One region of the Pseudarthrobacter sp. NPDC092202 genome, then DNA from elsewhere that is predicted to be linked to it. Evidence: riboswitches for the same ligand, from Rfam matches in the RefSeq annotation. Region 1 holds a riboswitch; each other region holds the start of a gene.
What was found. A riboswitch is a leader RNA that binds a small molecule or an ion and turns the genes downstream of it on or off. The one in region 1 is predicted to bind thiamine pyrophosphate.
Positions count from the first base shown of each region.

Region 2: linked by a shared signal. The riboswitch ahead of thiD (bifunctional hydroxymethylpyrimidine kinase/phosphomethylpyrimidine kinase) and the one ahead of thiC (phosphomethylpyrimidine synthase ThiC) in region 1 are both predicted to bind thiamine pyrophosphate.
Region 3: linked by a shared signal. The riboswitch ahead of ACIQF4_RS10030 (ECF transporter S component) and the one ahead of thiC (phosphomethylpyrimidine synthase ThiC) in region 1 are both predicted to bind thiamine pyrophosphate.

Region 1 covers NZ_JBIVRG010000001.1:695,943-701,417, forward strand. The annotation lists gene ACIQF4_RS03235 (alpha/beta hydrolase) at 1-131, shown strand, start outside; gene thiC (phosphomethylpyrimidine synthase ThiC) at 203-2,032, opposite strand; TPP riboswitch at 2,027-2,134, opposite strand; gene ACIQF4_RS03245 (amidohydrolase family protein) at 2,215-3,297, shown strand; gene ACIQF4_RS03250 (VOC family protein) at 3,396-4,271, shown strand; gene ACIQF4_RS03255 (hypothetical protein) at 4,477-4,917, shown strand; gene rpsP (30S ribosomal protein S16) at 5,134-5,475, shown strand, end outside.
Region 2 covers NZ_JBIVRG010000002.1:534,812-540,286, reverse strand. The annotation lists gene ACIQF4_RS05920 (Rne/Rng family ribonuclease) at 1-1,928, shown strand, start outside; TPP riboswitch at 2,123-2,220, shown strand; gene thiD (bifunctional hydroxymethylpyrimidine kinase/phosphomethylpyrimidine kinase) at 2,228-3,787, shown strand; gene rplU (50S ribosomal protein L21) at 4,051-4,359, shown strand; gene rpmA (50S ribosomal protein L27) at 4,421-4,684, shown strand; gene obgE (GTPase ObgE) at 4,801-5,475, shown strand, end outside.
Region 3 covers NZ_JBIVRG010000005.1:27,942-33,416, reverse strand. The annotation lists gene ACIQF4_RS10045 (hypothetical protein) at 1-278, shown strand, start outside; gene ACIQF4_RS10040 (energy-coupling factor transporter transmembrane component T) at 292-1,092, opposite strand; gene ACIQF4_RS10035 (ABC transporter ATP-binding protein) at 1,089-2,645, opposite strand; gene ACIQF4_RS10030 (ECF transporter S component) at 2,645-3,268, opposite strand; TPP riboswitch at 3,333-3,472, opposite strand; gene ACIQF4_RS10025 (heme-degrading domain-containing protein) at 3,546-4,088, shown strand; gene ACIQF4_RS10020 (hypothetical protein) at 4,189-4,398, shown strand; gene ACIQF4_RS10015 (DUF4383 domain-containing protein) at 4,529-5,023, shown strand; gene ACIQF4_RS10010 (iron-containing redox enzyme family protein) at 5,094-5,475, shown strand, end outside.

The sequences.
Region 1 (5,475 bases):
ACCTCCGCGAGACAGGGGCGTTCCACCGCACGGCCGCCGGCGGCCACCGGCCCCATGACTCCGTTGAAGGGGACCGCATCATCCGCGCGTTCATCAGCGACGCCAGCCGCCTGCAGGCGCGCGCCTCCTGACGCCTGGGCCTGATCCATATAAGTCCGTCCGGCCGGCCCCCAATGACCAGCCGGACGGAACCTGCGGGCTGCTACCGCCGGCCGCCCGGCGGAACGCTCAGCGCCGGAAGGTAAACCTTCCCGCCAGCGGCCAGGAATTCCTCGCTCTTGCCCCGCATGCCGGCTGCGGCTTCAGCCAGGGCGGCCTGGGCCTCTGCGGAGCCGTATTCGTCCCTGATGTCCTGGCTGATCCGCATGGAGCAGAACTTGGGCCCGCACATGGAGCAGAAGTGGGCGGTTTTCGCCGGTTCGGCCGGAAGGGTCTCGTCGTGGAAGGCCTCGGCCGTCTCCGGGTCCAGCGACAACGCAAACTGGTCACGCCACCGGAACTCGAAGCGTGCCTTGGAGAGCGCGTCATCCCGTGCATGCGCGCCGGGATGGCCCTTTGCCAGGTCCGCGGCGTGCGCGGCGATCTTGTACGTGATCACTCCCGTCTTGACGTCGTCCCTGTTGGGCAGTCCCAAATGCTCCTTGGGGGTGACGTAGCACAGCATTGCCGTGCCGTAGCGGGCAATTTCCGTTGCGCCAATGGCTGAGGTGATGTGGTCATAGCCCGGCGCCACGTCGGTCACCAGAGGGCCCAGTGTGTAGAAGGGCGCGCCCTTGCACAGCTCCTGCTGGCGTTCAACGTTCTCCCGGACCAGGTGGAACGGGACATGGCCCGGGCCCTCCACCATCACCTGGACGTCGTACTCCCAGGCGCGCTGCGTGAGCTCGGCGAGGGTGTCCAGTTCGGCAAACTGGGCTGCATCGTTAGCATCGGCCGTTGCCCCCGGCCGGAGCCCGTCGCCCAGGGAAAACGCGACGTCGTACCTCGCGAAGATCCCGCAGAGCTCGTCGAAGTGCGTGTACAGGAAATTTTCCCGGTGATGGGCCAGGCACCAGCCGGCCATGATGGACCCGCCGCGGGAGACGATGCCGGTGACGCGGTTGGCGGTCAGGGGAACGTACCGGAGCAGCACGCCTGCGTGGATGGTCATGTAGTCCACGCCCTGCTCGCATTGCTCGATTACGGTGTCACGGAAGATCTCCCAGGTCAGGGCGTTGGCTTCGCCGTTGACCTTCTCCAGGGCCTGGTAGATGGGGACGGTGCCGATGGGAACCGGGGAGTTGCGGATGATCCATTCCCGGGTGGTATGGATGTCATCCCCGGTGGAGAGGTCCATGACGGTGTCTGCGCCCCACCGTGTTGCCCACTGCAGTTTGTCCACCTCTTCGGCGATCGAGCTGGTGACCGCGGAGTTGCCGATGTTGGCGTTGATTTTCACCAGGAAGGCCTTGCCAATGATCATCGGCTCGGATTCCGGGTGGTTGATGTTATTGGGAATGATGGCCCGGCCTGCGGCCAGTTCGCTGCGGACCAGTTCAACATCGCAGTTCTCGCGCAGCGCCACGAAGCGCATCTCCGGGGTGATCACGCCCTGCCGTGCGTAGTGCATCTGGGTGACGGTCCGGCCGTCGACGGCGCGGCGGGGCACCGGAGGTGCTCCTTTCCACTCTGCGCTGGCGGCGCCGCGGCGCACAGCCGAGCGGCCGTCGTCGAGCAGGTTCCTTTCCCTGCCGCTGTACGCTTCCGTGTCTGCCCGCTGTTCGATCCAGTCCTTGCGGACAGGAGGAAGGCCTTGAACGGGGTCGCTCCCCGGACCGGCGGTCCGGTAGGTCCGGAACGGCTGGTTTGGCACGCCGTTGGGGGACGGCTCCAACGCAATTTCGGTCACGGGAACACGGATCCCGTTCCCGGCGTCCTCGAGGTATGCCAGGGAGTGGGATTTCAGGGATTGCGTTACGGGGGGCTGGTTGCCGGCAGGGCCGGCACCCGGGTTGTTGAGGGCAGGGTTCAGCTGCTGATGGGGTGTACTCAAGGAATACTCACTTCCTTCGCCGGCATTACCCGGACAGGTTCGACGGTCGCAGGCTGCGGCAGCCCGATCTCAGCCCCTGCAGGGGCACCCGTGTGGTCAGGATGAAAGCTACCACAGGCCTTGACGCGGGGCGTGTCACATCACGCGGTGCTAGCCTGTCCGGGCGGGAGAGAGGCAAATTCATGGCAGAAATTATCGAGTTCACGGGGACGGTGCTGACCGGGCCGGACACTGAGCGGCACGGGCTCTGGTCCGTTGGCGGGCGGCTGACGTTCCGCCGGCCGGCAACGGCCCCGGACAGGATTCTGGCGGGATTCGTGCTGCCTGGCTTTGTGGATGCGCACTGCCACATCGGGCTGGGCGCCGGCGGGCCGGTGGATGCTTTGACGGCCGAAGAACAGGCACGGACGGACCTGGACGCCGGCACCCTGCTGGTCCGCGACGCAGGTTCCCCTGCGGATACCCGATGGCTGCAGGGCAGGAAGGACGTCCCGGTGCTGATCCGCGCCGGCCGCCACGTTGCGCGCACTCGCCGGTACCTGCGGGGGTTCGCGGAAGAAGTGGAACCTGAGGGCCTGGTGGAAGCCGTGCGTAAGCAGGCCAGGGAAGGTGACGGGTGGGTCAAGCTTGTGGGGGACTGGATTGACCGCGACGCCGGCGACCTGGCGCCTTCGTTTCCTGCCGGCGTCGTCCGTGACGCCGTCAAAGCCGCCCACGATGAGGGCGCGCGCGTAACGGCGCACTGCTTCGCGGAAGAGACGCTCGACGACGTGCTGGACGCCGGCATCGACTGCGTCGAGCACGCCACGGGGCTCCTGCCGCGGCACCTGCCCCGGTTCGTGGAGCAGGGGGTGCCCATTGTGCCCACCCTGGTCAACATCGCCACCTTCCCCGACATCGCAGCGCAGGCTTTACCCAAGTTCCCGCGGTATGCGGCGCATATGCGTTCATTGTGGGAACGCCGGGAGGAACGGGTCCTAGAGGCGTTCGAGGCAGGCGTGCGGATCTATGCCGGGACCGACGCCGGCAGCGTGATCAGGCACGGCAGGATAGGCGACGAAATCCTGGCCCTTCATGCAGCCGGACTGCCCATGGCCTCCGCCTTGGACGCGGCGTGCTGGGGCGCGCGGGAGTGGCTGGGCGCGGAGGGCCTGGAAGAGGGGGCGCGGGCAGACCTCGTCCTGTGCCGGGAGGATCCCCGGAAGGTGCCGGAGGCGGTCAACTGCCTGGCACACGTGATCCTGGGCGGACGGGTGATCCGCTAAAGGGATATGCCCCGGGACTTGGAATAAATTGAAGCTTCAAGTAATTTTATAAGTGTAAGGGCTGCCAACCGGAAGGCCCACAGCACCGGGAGTTTTCAATGACTGCACAAGCCGCCAGCCAGGATCTTCTTCCTGCCGATCTCGCCATGGGCACCGTGATGCTCAAGGTGGGCGACATGAAGGTGATGACCGATTACTACCAGCGGGCCCTCGGCCTGGAGGTCATCGCCGAGCAGGACGGCGGAATCTACCTGGGCCGGCTGCAGAAGCCGCTTGTGCACCTGGCCCCCGCGCCCGGACTGAACCTGCCGGGCAGGGGAGAGGCCGGCCTCTTCCACACGGCGTTGCTGTTTGAGAACCAGGCAGACCTGGCCGCCACCATCGCCACGGCCGCCCGGTTCGAGCCGCGCTCCTTCACGGGCAGTGCTGACCACCTCGTCAGTGAGGCCTTCTACTTCAACGACCCCGAAGGCAACGGCATCGAGCTCTACTGGGACCGGCCGCGCAGCAACTGGTCCTGGAACGGTACGGACGTGGTGATGGACAGCCTGGCCCTCCCGCCGCAGCGGTACCTTGAGCAGCACCTCACCGAAGAGTCCCTGGCGCGCCAGGCCGGATCCGTGGCCGGCGTGGGCCACGTACACCTCCAAGTGGGCGACGTCCAGACGGCGCGCGACTTCTACGTGGGAACCCTCGGGTTCGAAAAGACGGCCGGTTGGCATGGGCAGGCCCTCTTCGTTTCCGCGGGCCGCTACCACCACCACATGGCGATGAACGTCTGGAACAGCCGCGGAGCGGGCCCCCGCAAGGACACCCTCGGCCTGGGTGAGGTCCTCATTCAGGTGCCGTCAGGGGAGGACGTCGGCGCCCTCGCCGACCGCCTCAGGGTCGCCGGTGTTGCCGCCCACCACACCGGAGCGGAGCTACGGTTCGACGATCCGTGGCGCAACCGCATTCGTGTAGCGGTGCGCTGACCCTTCTGCCTTGCCGGTGCGCCACGCGCCGGCACCTGGGTTGAACTCAAACCAGATTGAACTCGAGCCGGGTTGAATCAGGACCGGGCCAAATCCGGACAGCGCTGAATCCGGACTGGGCCTAATCCGGACTAGGCTGAATTCGAACAGCCGGGCAGGCGCTGCCTCCCGGCGCCGCACCGCCAACGGAATGAGGGCAATCGCCATGGGCTTCACCGAGATCTTTGTTGCCACCCACGACGCAGCACTGAAGCGTGCCGGCGTCCTTGACGGGGGCGGCAGCGCGCCCGCGGGCGACGCAGTCCGGATCCCGGACATTAGTGATTTCGAAGTGGAGCAGCTGGGTGACCTGGCCGGCACCGCCGTGCACGCTGGAGGGGCGGATTACGAACTGACCATGGTGGATGTGGCCAGCGATTCGCTCCTGGCCGTTCCGCCAGCCATGGTCCGCGCCCTGGCCGACCTGCTGTCCTATGAAACCGAAGGCGAGGGCGACGTCCTCGAAGAGGTGGCCGAACAGTGGGCGGCGCAGGATGACATGCCGTTTGGCGCTTCGGAGGCGCGGACGTACGTGCAGCGGGTGGCAGAACTCGCCAGCGGAATCGACGACTCGGAGCGTACCGGCCTGTACGTCTGGTCCGCCTGACTACTTCCGGCCGCACGCTCCGGCCGGCGTCGTCTGTGTCCCGCCGCGTCAAGTCGAAAAGTTCACGCTGATCTGGCACAATAAACAGGTACTCGATCTGCGTGGCCCCTCTCTCCGCGTCTGGATCCTGTCCTTCGAACCCGCAAGTACGGCCCGCCCCACGGGTGCAGAACGCCGGGTTCACCCCCCTTTTCTGAAACAGGAGTGACCACAACAGTGGCCGTAAAGATTCGCCTTAAGCGCTTTGGCAAGATGCGCGCCCCGTACTACCGCATCGTCGTCGCGGACTCACGCACCAAGCGTGATGGCCGCGCCATCGAAGAGATCGGCAAGTACCACCCCACCGAAGAGCCCTCATACATCGAGGTCAACTCCGAGCGTGCCCAGTACTGGCTGTCCGTCGGCGCCCAGCCGTCCGAGCAGGTCGCCGCGATCCTCAAGATCACCGGTGACTGGCAGAAGTTCAAGGGCCTGCCGGGCCAGGAAGGCACCCTGAAGACCAAAACCCAGAAGGAAGCCTTCGTTGCCCCGGAAAAGGGTTCCGTGATCATCCCGGAA
Region 2 (5,475 bases), on a different contig from region 1:
TGGTCCAGGTGACCAAGGACCCGGTGGGCCACAAGGGCGCACGCCTGACCAGCCAGATCTCCCTGCCCGGCCGCTACCTCGTCTACGTGCCCGGTGGCTCCATGACCGGCATCTCCCGGAAGCTGCCCGACGTCGAACGCAACCGCCTGAAGCGGATCCTCAAGGACCGCCTCCCGGAGCACGCCGGCGTGATTGTGCGGACAGCCGCGGAGGGTGCGTCCGAGGAAGAGCTGACGCACGACATCAACCGGCTCCGTGCCCAGTGGGAGGGCATCGAAAGCCAGTCGAAGTCCACCAAGATCCTCGCCCCGGAGCTGCTCTACGGCGAACCGGACCTCACCATCAAGGTGGTCCGCGACGTCTTCAACGAGGACTTCTCCAAGCTGATCGTCTCCGGCGAGGAAGCCTGGGACACCATCGAGGCATACGTCACCTACGTCGCCCCGGACCTGGTGGGCCGGCTCGAGAAGTGGACCAAGGACCAGGACATCTTCAGTGCCTGGCGGATCGATGAGCAGATCCATAAGGCCCTGGAACGGAAGGTCTTCCTGCCCTCCGGCGGCTCGCTGGTGATCGACCGGACCGAAGCCATGACCGTGGTGGACGTCAACACCGGCAAGTTCACCGGCAGCGGCGGCAACCTGGAAGAGACAGTCACCAAGAACAACCTGGAAGCCGCAGAGGAAGTAGTACGGCAGCTCCGCCTCCGCGACATCGGCGGCATCATCGTCATCGACTTCATCGACATGGTCCTCGAGTCCAACCGGGATCTTGTCCTGCGGAGGATGGTGGAGTGCCTGGGCCGCGACCGCACCAAGCACCAGGTTGCCGAGGTCACCTCACTGGGCCTGGTGCAGATGACCCGCAAGCGCATGGGTACGGGGCTCCTTGAGGTCTTTGGCGAGCAGTGCGAGGCCTGTGCCGGCCGTGGCGTGGTCACCCATGACGACCCCGTGGAGCACCGCCGCGCCAACATTGTGGCCGCTGAGCACCACGTGCAGCGTTCCGAGCACCGGCCGGAGGCACGCGCCGAGGGCAACCGCCCCGAGGTCCAGCGCACGGACAGCAACCAGCCCGGTGTCCGCCCTGACCGGAAGCGCCGCCGCGGCCGTGGCGGCCAGCAGCCGGAGGCCGCTCCGGCAGTCGCCGTCCACGTCCACACGGTCCACCCCGATCCGACGGACGCCGAGCGGCACGCGAAAGCGGAGGCCACCAGGCTGGCCCTTGCCAACATCGCGGCGGCTGCGCACGCTGCCCACCTGCATGACGATGAGTTGGCTGCCGCCAGGCAGGCAACGCAGGCCCAGCCTCCAGCGCCTGCAGAAACGGAGAAGCACGACGGCGATGCGTCCAGGCCCGCCGCCGTCCTGACCTTTGGCGGGGAGAAGGTAGTCCTGCCCTTCGTGGAGCACGCAGAGGAGCAGCAAGCAAAGCCTGCCCTTACCCTGGATCGCCTTGCCGCGGCCTTCGCCCAGCTGGGCGAGCCCGCCCCGGCGGCTGAAACGCCGGCCCAAACGGCAGTGGAAACGCCGGCGGAAATGCCGGCAGGGCAGCCGGCCCGGCGTGAGGCGGAAGAGGCTCCGCGTCAGGCCCCCCAGCCCGAACGGGACAGGGAACAGCGGGAGCCTGAAACTGGCCGGCAGCAGTCGCCGGCGCCTGCCGCGGCGGAGAAGGACTACTCGGACCACACGCTGGAGCAGTCGCGCCCGCGCAGGGCACGCCGCAACCGCAGTGCCAGCCGCGCGCAGGGAGCCGCCAACGAGACCTCGGTCCAGCAGCATGAAAATGTTCCTGCCGCCGCGGCCGGGCATTCCCATGCAGCCAAGGTACCGGCAACGGACCAGGCGGTTGCTTCCCAGCCGGCCAGCAACAAGCCGTCGGAGGCACCGATCATCCTCGGTGTCGGGGTTCCCGCCTCAGAGCTGTAGGGACCGGAGATCCAAGTACCGGATCTCCAGCAGAGGGAGTACTGACCGGATGCCCGGCCAGCCACAGGAAGTGGCCGGCCGGGCATCCGTTGCTTAAAGCTGCGTGTTCAACCCGCCGTGGACACTGCGCGTTCAACCCGCTGCGGCCGCACTGCGTCACCTTCACCCTGCGGACCGCGAAAAAGCTAGGCTTGGGAACCGACACGGGGTGCCGCGCAGAGAGCCGGCTGAGATCCAGACCCGTTGAACCTGTCCGGCTAGCACCGGCGAAGGGATGTCTCTTGTCTTCCACTTTCGCAATGCCCACTGCCTTCTTCCAGGGCACACCTGCGCCTTCTTCTGCATTTGCTGCTGCTTCTGCCCCTGGCGCGCAGGCACGCCAGTACCGCGACGTGCCCCGGGTCCTGGCCATCGCCGGTTCCGACCCCTCCGGCGGGGCCGGCATCCAGGCGGACCTGAAAAGCATCGCAGCCCACGGCGGCTACGGAATGGCCGCCATCACCGCACTCACAGCGCAGAACACCCGCGGCGTGCGCGGCGTCCATGTTCCCCCCGCAGCCTTCCTCACCCAGCAGCTCGACGCCCTCAGTGACGACATCAGCATCGACGCCGTAAAAATCGGGATGCTGGGCGACGCCGCGGTGATCGAAGCTGTCCGGGCATGGCTCGAAAAGGTGGGTCCCGGCGTCGTGGTGCTGGACCCGGTCATGGTGGCCACCAGCGGTGACCGGCTGCTCCAGGAATCCGCCGAGGCTGCCCTCCGCGAGCTGTTGCCCCTGGCCCACCTCATCACCCCCAACCTGGCTGAACTCGCCATGCTGGTTGGCGGCGAGGTGCAGGAGACCTGGGATGGTGCCCTGGAACAGGGACGCCGGCTCTCGGCAGCCACCGGGGCGACCGTGCTCGTCAAGGGCGGACACCTGGTAGGGGATCAGTGCCCCGATGCATTGGTCGATACGGGCGGCAGGCTGAGCCGGGAAGTGGTGGTGGTTCCGGGGACGCGGGTGGCAACGCGGAACAGCCACGGCACCGGCTGTTCGCTGTCCTCGGCCATGGCCACAGTCCAGCCGCGGCTGGGGGACTGGGAGGCCACCCTCCGCGAGGTCAAGCCCTGGCTGGCCGGCGCGCTGGAGGCCTCGGAAACCCTGGAGGTGGGGACAGGCAACGGACCCGTGCACCACTTCCACCACGTGCCGGCAGTGCATGGGGAGACGAGCTTCGCTGCACAGCTGTGGGCGGACGCCAGGAAGGACCTGGCGGACATCTACGCGCTGGACTTCATCCGCGGACTGGTTTCGGGCAGCCTGCCGGAGAAGGATTTTGCCTACTACCTCGCCCAGGATGCCATCTACCTCAACGGTTACTCACGTGTGCTCGCGCGGACCAGTGCCCTGGCGCCCACCGAGGCAGAGCAGCTCTTCTGGGCACGTTCCGCGGCACAATGCCTGGAGGTCGAGTCCGAGTTGCACCGCTCCTGGCTCAGTTCACGGACGGTTACGCCGCAGCTGGGACCTGTCACCAAGTCCTACGTGGACCACCTGGCCGCTGCGTCGGCCTCCGGCAGCTACGCCGTCCTGGCCGCAGCCGTCCTGCCCTGCTTCTGGCTGTACGCCGAGGTGGGCGCAACGCTGCACGCCGAGTTCGTGGCCGGCGGGGAGCCGGCAGGCCACCCCTACGCAGAGTGGCTGCGCACGTACGCTGACGAGGACTTTGCGGCGGCCACCCGCAGGGCGGTCGCCATTGTGGACGGGGCCGGCCGCAGCGCTTCGGCGGCGGACCGGGACGCCATGGTGACGGCGTTCAGGCAGTCCTGCCGCCTCGAAGTGGACTTTTTCGACGCGCCGCGCCTCCATTCCTGACGCAGGGGCGGGCATCCCGCCGGTACTATGGTGGGGCACGGGTAAGGGTGCGGACTGGGCTGTGGTTCCTATCACAGACAACGCGCCGGAACCAGCCTCATTTGCGGCCGAAGCCAAAACTAGCGTATTCTAGATCTTCGGTGCTTACGCCAACACTTGGGTTATGACCCCACGGCGTTGAGGCACAGCGAGAGCCCACCCAATTATGGAACCGGGTTCCGCACGCAAATTTGTAATAAACGTCGAGAGAAGTGAGTTCCCAAGTGGTGTACGCGATTGTCCGCGCAGGCGGCCGCCAAGAGAAGGTTTCCGTTGGAGACTTCGTTACCCTGAACCGCGTCGCCGGTGGAGCTGGCAGCACCATTCAGCTGCCCGCACTGCTCCTGGTTGACGGTGACAAGGTCACCTCCGCCGCTGCTGACCTGGCCAAGGTAACTGTTACGGCTGAGATCCTCCAGGACCTCCGTGGTCCTAAGATTGTGATCCAGAAGTTCAAGAACAAGACCGGTTACAAGAAGCGCCAGGGTCACCGCCAGGAACTGACCAAGGTCAAGATCACTGGTATCAAGTAACCTTCCGTTACTGTTCAGGTTTTTCAGCAGATTCCCCAGAATTTAGAGGCAGGCATTTCAGATGGCACATAAAAAGGGCGCGAGCTCCACTCGCAACGGTCGTGACTCCAACGCACAGTACCTCGGCGTCAAGCGCTTCGGCGGCCAGGTAGTTTCCGCCGGCGAGATCATCGTCCGCCAGCGTGGCACCCACTTCCACCCGGGCGCCGGCGTTGGCCGTGGCGGCGACGACACCCTGTTCGCACTGACCCCGGGCGCCGTTGAATTCGGTACCCGCCGCGGTCGTCGCGTCGTCAACATCGTTGCTGCTGCAGCTGCAGAGTAACAAACAGTTCTGAAGCGGTGGAGCGGGCCATATGGTCCGCTCCACTGTTCTTTTAACCGCATTACAATCGTCTTGGCGCTTTTGGGCGTCCAGGAAACAGCACTGAGGAGATCCACGTGGCCAGCTTTGTAGACCGGGTAGTACTGCACGTATCCGGCGGTACCGGCGGCCACGGGTGCGTCTCCGTCCACCGCGAGAAATTCAAGCCGCTGGGAGGGCCCGACGGCGGCAACGGCGGCAACGGCGGTGACGTGATCCTTCGCGTGGACCACCAGACCACCACGCTTCTGGACTACCACCACGCACCCCACCGCCATGCCACCAACGGCGGTCCCGGCATGGGTGACTGGCGCGGCGGCAAGAACGGCGAGACCCTCATCCTCCCCGTCCCGGACGGCACCGTGGTCAAGTCCAAGGACGGCACTGTCCTGGCGGACCTGGTCGGCGAAGGCACCGAATACGTGGCCGCGGCCGGCGGCATCGGCGGCCTGGGCAACGCCGCGCTCTCTTCACAGAAGCGCCGCGCGCCCGGTTTTGCCCTGCTCGGCATCGAAGGCGAATCCAGCGACGTCGTCCTGGAACTGAAGTCCATCGCGGACATCGCGCTGGTCGGCTTCCCGTCCGCCGGAAAATCGAGCCTCATCGCCGCCATGTCCGCGGCCCGGCCCAAGATCGCCGACTACCCGTTCACCACGCTGGTCCCCAACCTCGGCGTGGTCCAGGCCGGCGACGTCCGCTTCACCATTGCCGATGTGCCCGGGCTGATCGAAGGCGCCAGCGAAGGCAAGGGC
Region 3 (5,475 bases), on a different contig from region 1:
AAGACGCCAACCGGACAGTCCTGGAAGGCATGACGGACTTCTTCCACAGCATCGGGGCCAAGGTGGGTATCTACTCGACCGGCCAACAGTGGGAGCGGATTGTTGGAACGGTCAGCAGCTCGAGCAATCTCTATGTGCTGCCCAGCTGGCTGGCGGGATCGCTGAACGCCTCCGGCGCGGCGGACGCCTGCTCCAAGGAGCCCCTGACCGCCGGCGGCAAGGTGGTGCTGGCCCAGTTCGTATCCAGGGGGTTCGACTACAACTATTCCTGCCTTTAGACCGGTGCAGGTGTCAGCTTCCCAGCCACACCATGTTCCATGTTCCGAGGGACACGGCTGCAATCACGGCTGTTCCCGCCATCACCACGCCCCCGGCTAGCACCCAGGCATCCAGCGCGCTGAAGGTGGATTCACGCGCCCACGTCCGGCGTCCGCCGCCGAAACCGCGGGCCTCCATGGTCACGGCCAGCCGTGACGCCCGGCGGATTGCCTGGACCAGGAGCCCGAAGCTCTGCCCCAACGTCGCCTTCAACCGCTGCATTGCGCTGCCCCGGGAACCCACACCCCGGGCCCGCCGGGCCATTCCTATGGTCTGCCACTCTTCCGCCATCAGGCCCACCAGCCGCATGGCCGCGAGCGTGCCCAGCACGAAGCGGTGCGGAAGGCGCGCCTTCTGCGCCAGCGCATCGGCGAGGTCCGTGGGGTCCGTGCAGCTCATCAGCAGCACGGCCGGAAGGGCGATGGCCAGCCCGCGCAGGGTGAAGCCCACCCCCAGCTCCAGCGAGCCTTCGCTCATGGTCCAGATGCCGACGTCGATCAGCGTCCTTCCGCTGTCCGGAGCCAGGATGGAGGTACTCCAGCCTCCCACGGCCGCGGCAAGGATCAGCGGCCAGCCGCGCTGCCACAGCAGCGTCACCGTCAGGCCAGCGAGAGGGAACAGCAGGAATTCGAAAGCCAGCGCCACCGATGCGGAAACCCAGTCGATCGAAAGGGCCAGTACGGCGGTGATGAGGAAGACGGCGGCGAACTTGCTCAGGGGATTGGCGCGGGCCAGCAGGGCCTGGTTGCCGCGCAGGTTCAGCTCCTGCCTCATGGCGCCACCGGTTCAGCCGCAGCCATCCGCAGCTCAGTTCCACCCAGCGCGGCAGTGAATTCGGCGTCATGGGTTACGGACACCACGGCGGTGCCGGCATCCAAAAGCTCGGACAGGAACGAGGCCAGCTCCGCCCAGGTGTTCGCATCCTGGCCGAACGTTGGCTCGTCCAGCACCAGCACCTGGGGATGCGCTGCCAGCACGGTGGCCACGGATAGACGCCGTTTCTCCCCGCCGGAGAGCGTATAGGGGTTTGCGTCCACCAGGTGGGTCAGCCGCAACCGCTCCAGCAGCTCGTCAACGCGTTCCTCACCGTGGCCAAGGTGCCGCGGGCCGAAGAGCAGCTCATCCAGCACCCTCCCGGTGACGAACTGGTGCTCGGGTTCCTGGAACACGGTACCGATCCGCTCAATGAGCGCCTCGGCCTTCCAGGCGTAAGGGTCAATCCCGGCGCCGCGGCTGAGCTCCAGGGTTGCGGAAACCTTGCCTGCCACCGGCTCCAGGAGCCCCGCGAGGGTCAGCGCAAACGTTGACTTGCCCGCACCGTTGGGACCCGTGATGGCCAGCGCCTGCCCGGCCCGGACCTGCGCGGAAATGTCCTGCTGGACGGGGACCGGGGGTATTTTCCGAAAGCCGCTGCGGCGGGGGCGTTCGCGAGAGACCGCAAGTTTCTCGGCCGCCAGCAGCAGTTCTCCGGAGGGGGCGGCCGGGCTTGCTGACCGGGCCCGCGTCTGCGGAACGTACCCGGGCACCCACACGCCTGCCGCGGCCAGCATGGTCCGGGCTTCGGCGAGCACCTGGTCCGGAGGGCCGTCAAGCAGCACGGCATCATCGGTGGCGCTGCCCGGCTGCAGCACCACGATCCGGTCCACCAGGTCCTTCCACACAGCCACCCGGTGCTCCACCACAACCAGCGTGGCACCGGTTTTGTCCAGGCAGCGGTCCACGGCGTCGCGGACTTCCAGCACACCGGCCGGGTCCAGGTTCGCTGTGGGCTCGTCAAGCAGGATCAGGCCCGGCCGCATGGCAAGGATCCCTGCCAGCGCAAGGCGCTGTTTCTGTCCGCCGGACAGGGCCGACGTCGGATGGTCCAGCGGCAGGTGGGAAAGTCCGACGTCGTCCAGCGCTTCGTGCACGCGGGCCCAGATGGCGTCGCGGGGCACGGCAAGGTTTTCGGCGCCGAAGGCGACGTCGTCGCCAACGCGGGAAAGGACCACCTGCGTCTCCGGGTCCTGCTGCATCAGTCCCGCCCGGCCGCGCTGCTCCCGGGGCACGGCGCCGTCAACCAGCAGCGAGCCCGTCTCGTCGGAGTCCCCGGTGTCGCCGCCGTCGTCGTTTATGTCCCCCAGCACCCCTGCCAGGGCGTGGAGGAGCGTGGACTTGCCGGCACCGGAAGGTCCCAGGAGAAGCACCCGCTCCCCCGGGCGGATCTCCAGGTCGAGGGCATGCACGGCCGGTCTGGTGCGCCCTGCATGCCGCCAGCCCCAGCCGCGGGCCGTGACGGCAGCCGGACGCACCGGGGTCGATGCCTCCTGCCGCGAAGGGGCGCCCATCAGGAGAAGACAGGCTCCGTTGCCGCCTTGCGTGATGCAAAGGAGCTCAGGACACCAGTCCTGGCCAGGCCGCGGGTGGCAACCCAGGACAGCGCCCCGGCGATGATGGCGCCGGAGATGGCGGTGAAGATGATGTACGCCAGCTTGTCGCCGGCGGCGTAGGCGATGTTCCAGCCCCACGGTGCGAACGAGTCGTTCAGGCCGCAGAAAAGACCGGCGGCAGCGCCTGCCAGCAGGGCTACGGGCAGGTTGAACTTCCGGTACACAAAGATGGCGAAGATGATCTCCGCGCCAAGGCCCTGCACGAACCCGGAGAACAGTACGGACGCCCCGTACTGGGAGCCCATGAGCAGTTCACCGGTGGCTGCCACCGTCTCGCAGAAGAGCGCAGCACCGGGCTTGCGGATGATCAGCATGCCCAGGACAGCCGGAATCATCCAGCCTCCGGCGATCAGGCCGGTCAGGGGCGGGTAGACGGCATTCATGGGCCCGGAGACCGCGGCGGCACCCTGGGACCAGGCCCAGAAGATGACGCCGCCGGCGACGGCGATGAGGGCCGCCACCACGATGTCCACGACGCGCCAGGACTTGCCGGCGGGCTTCTTGATTGCTGTTGTTGCCATGTAGTCCTCCTGAGGAACAGGAGGGGAAAGTGGGCGCGGTTTCCGGCACTGCTGCCGCTGCGCGCACTTCGAGAACTCGACTCCCTTGCGCCGGTACTAACCGGATCAGGTTCGAGGGTCTGCGGCTGTCCGCACTCTCAGCGCCCACCTGCGGTCCCTGGCATGGCCAGTGATGCCGACGGCGGCGCTCCCCTGTCGTTGAATGATTGTGTTTGGTGAAATATCCGCCCTGTTGGGCGTGGTTCAGTTTACCGCAGGGAGGGGTAGATTGTGGGCCATGACTGCGAATCCACCAGATATGACCGGGTACGATCCAGATTCCCAGGCTGCCCAGCCGGAGGGATCCCTGGAAGCACTGATTGCCCGGATTGAGGCGGAGGTCCGGGAGTTGCAGTTTCCCGGCTTTTCCATGGATGACGCCCTGAACCTGGGGCTGCTCCTGGTGGAGTTGGGCAAGGAACGCGGGCTGCCCATCGCCATCGACATCAGCAGGGGCGAGCAGGTCCTCTTCCACGTCGCCCTGCCGGGGGCAACGCCGGACAACGGGCACTGGATCGGGGCCAAGAAGCGGACCGCCGCCCGGTACGAGGCCCCTTCCCTGCTGGTGGGGCTGCGCGCCAGGCTCCAAGGGGGACGGATCGAAGACAACGCCTGGTTCGACCAGACCCGATACGCCGCGCACGGCGGCTCCTTCCCCTTGTACGTCACCGGAGTGGGTGCCGTGGCAACCGTCACCGTGTCCGGTTTACCGCAGGTGCAGGACCATGACCTGGTTGTCGAGGCCCTGCGTGACATCCTCGGGCAGGCCGGCGCGGACTGACGGGTACGCCGTCGGCGCACGCCCCCGCGTGCATGGACACCCCCGGGGCGGCGGGAGTACATTCGAGCCGAGTGGCGGGTATTCCATCCAGGAGGGCGTCGTGACCGGTCCAGCATCCGAGAACCAGGTCCGGGCGGCGCTGGACAAAGCCTCGGACGAGATGCTTTTCATCGGCCCGGACCACCCCTACTATCCGCTGCTTGCGGAACTGGTGGCCGTCGTCGGGAAGTCCTGGCAGCAAGGCTACGAGCACGGCCGCCGCGGAGGCCCGCCCACAAACCCGTACGCGTGGAACGGCGCGGGAGGGTAGCAGCCTGCGTTCACTGCGCAGCCTGGGTTCAGTGCGCCGGCGCCCGGCCCCAGCAGAATACAAAGGCTGCTTAGCATTTATTAGTAATCATGCTTACTATGTTGTCTCCAGCGTTTGAGGAGTACAGCACATGGCAGCCAGCATCCGCATGAAAGGCGCCCGCACAGGCCTGCAGAACGCTGCCCTCGGAACGGGCGCCGTTTTCAGCCTGGCCGGCATCCTGGGATTCATTCCCGGCATTACCTCCAATTATGGCTCGCTCCGCCTGGCCGGCCACGCATCGGAAGCGCTGCTGCTCGGGATCTTCCAGGTGTCCATCCTCCACAACGCCGTCCACCTGCTCTTTGGGGCTGCCGGCATCCTGATGTCGCGCTCCCACCCGCAGGCACGGAACTTTCTCATTTACGGCGGCGTCATCTACCTGGTCCTTTGGCTGTACGGGCTCCTGGTGGGAGATCCCATCCCTGCGAACTTCATCCCCGCGAACCATGCGGACAACTGGCTCCACCTGGTTCTTGGCCTGGCGATGATTGCCCTGGCCATCATGTTCGCCCGGGGGCCGGCTCCCGCAGCGGACACCAGCAGCACCGCCAGTTCGTCAGCACCCGGGACCCGCCGCCGCTGACCATCATCTCCTGCCGTGCCCCCAGCGCCGGGGGCACGGACCCGCTACACGCCAGACCCGAAGGAGCATCATGAAAGTCCCAACAGCAAGGGGTCCCGTCAGCACCGCTTTGTTCAGCGCCCTTTCGGAGCTGCCGGGCACCGATGAGGGCGCCCTGGCGGCGCTGCAGCGGACGGTGGAAGGCCACCTTCCGGCAACTCTGGACATCATTGGCGACGATGACCTCCAGCTGACGCTCTTCTGCCTCTACGAGCTCCATTACTCCGGGCTTGAGGGCGTAAGCGACGACTGGGAGTGGGTGCCGGAACTGGTCCGGGTGCGCCAGCTCCTTGAAAAGCCGTTCGAAGCCGCGCTCCGGGAAGCTGCCGCGGCGGCCGCCGGGGATCTGGAACTCCCTGCCCAGTCCCGTGTCACCAGCGACGAAGTGGCAGACATTTTGTTCGCCCTGGCCG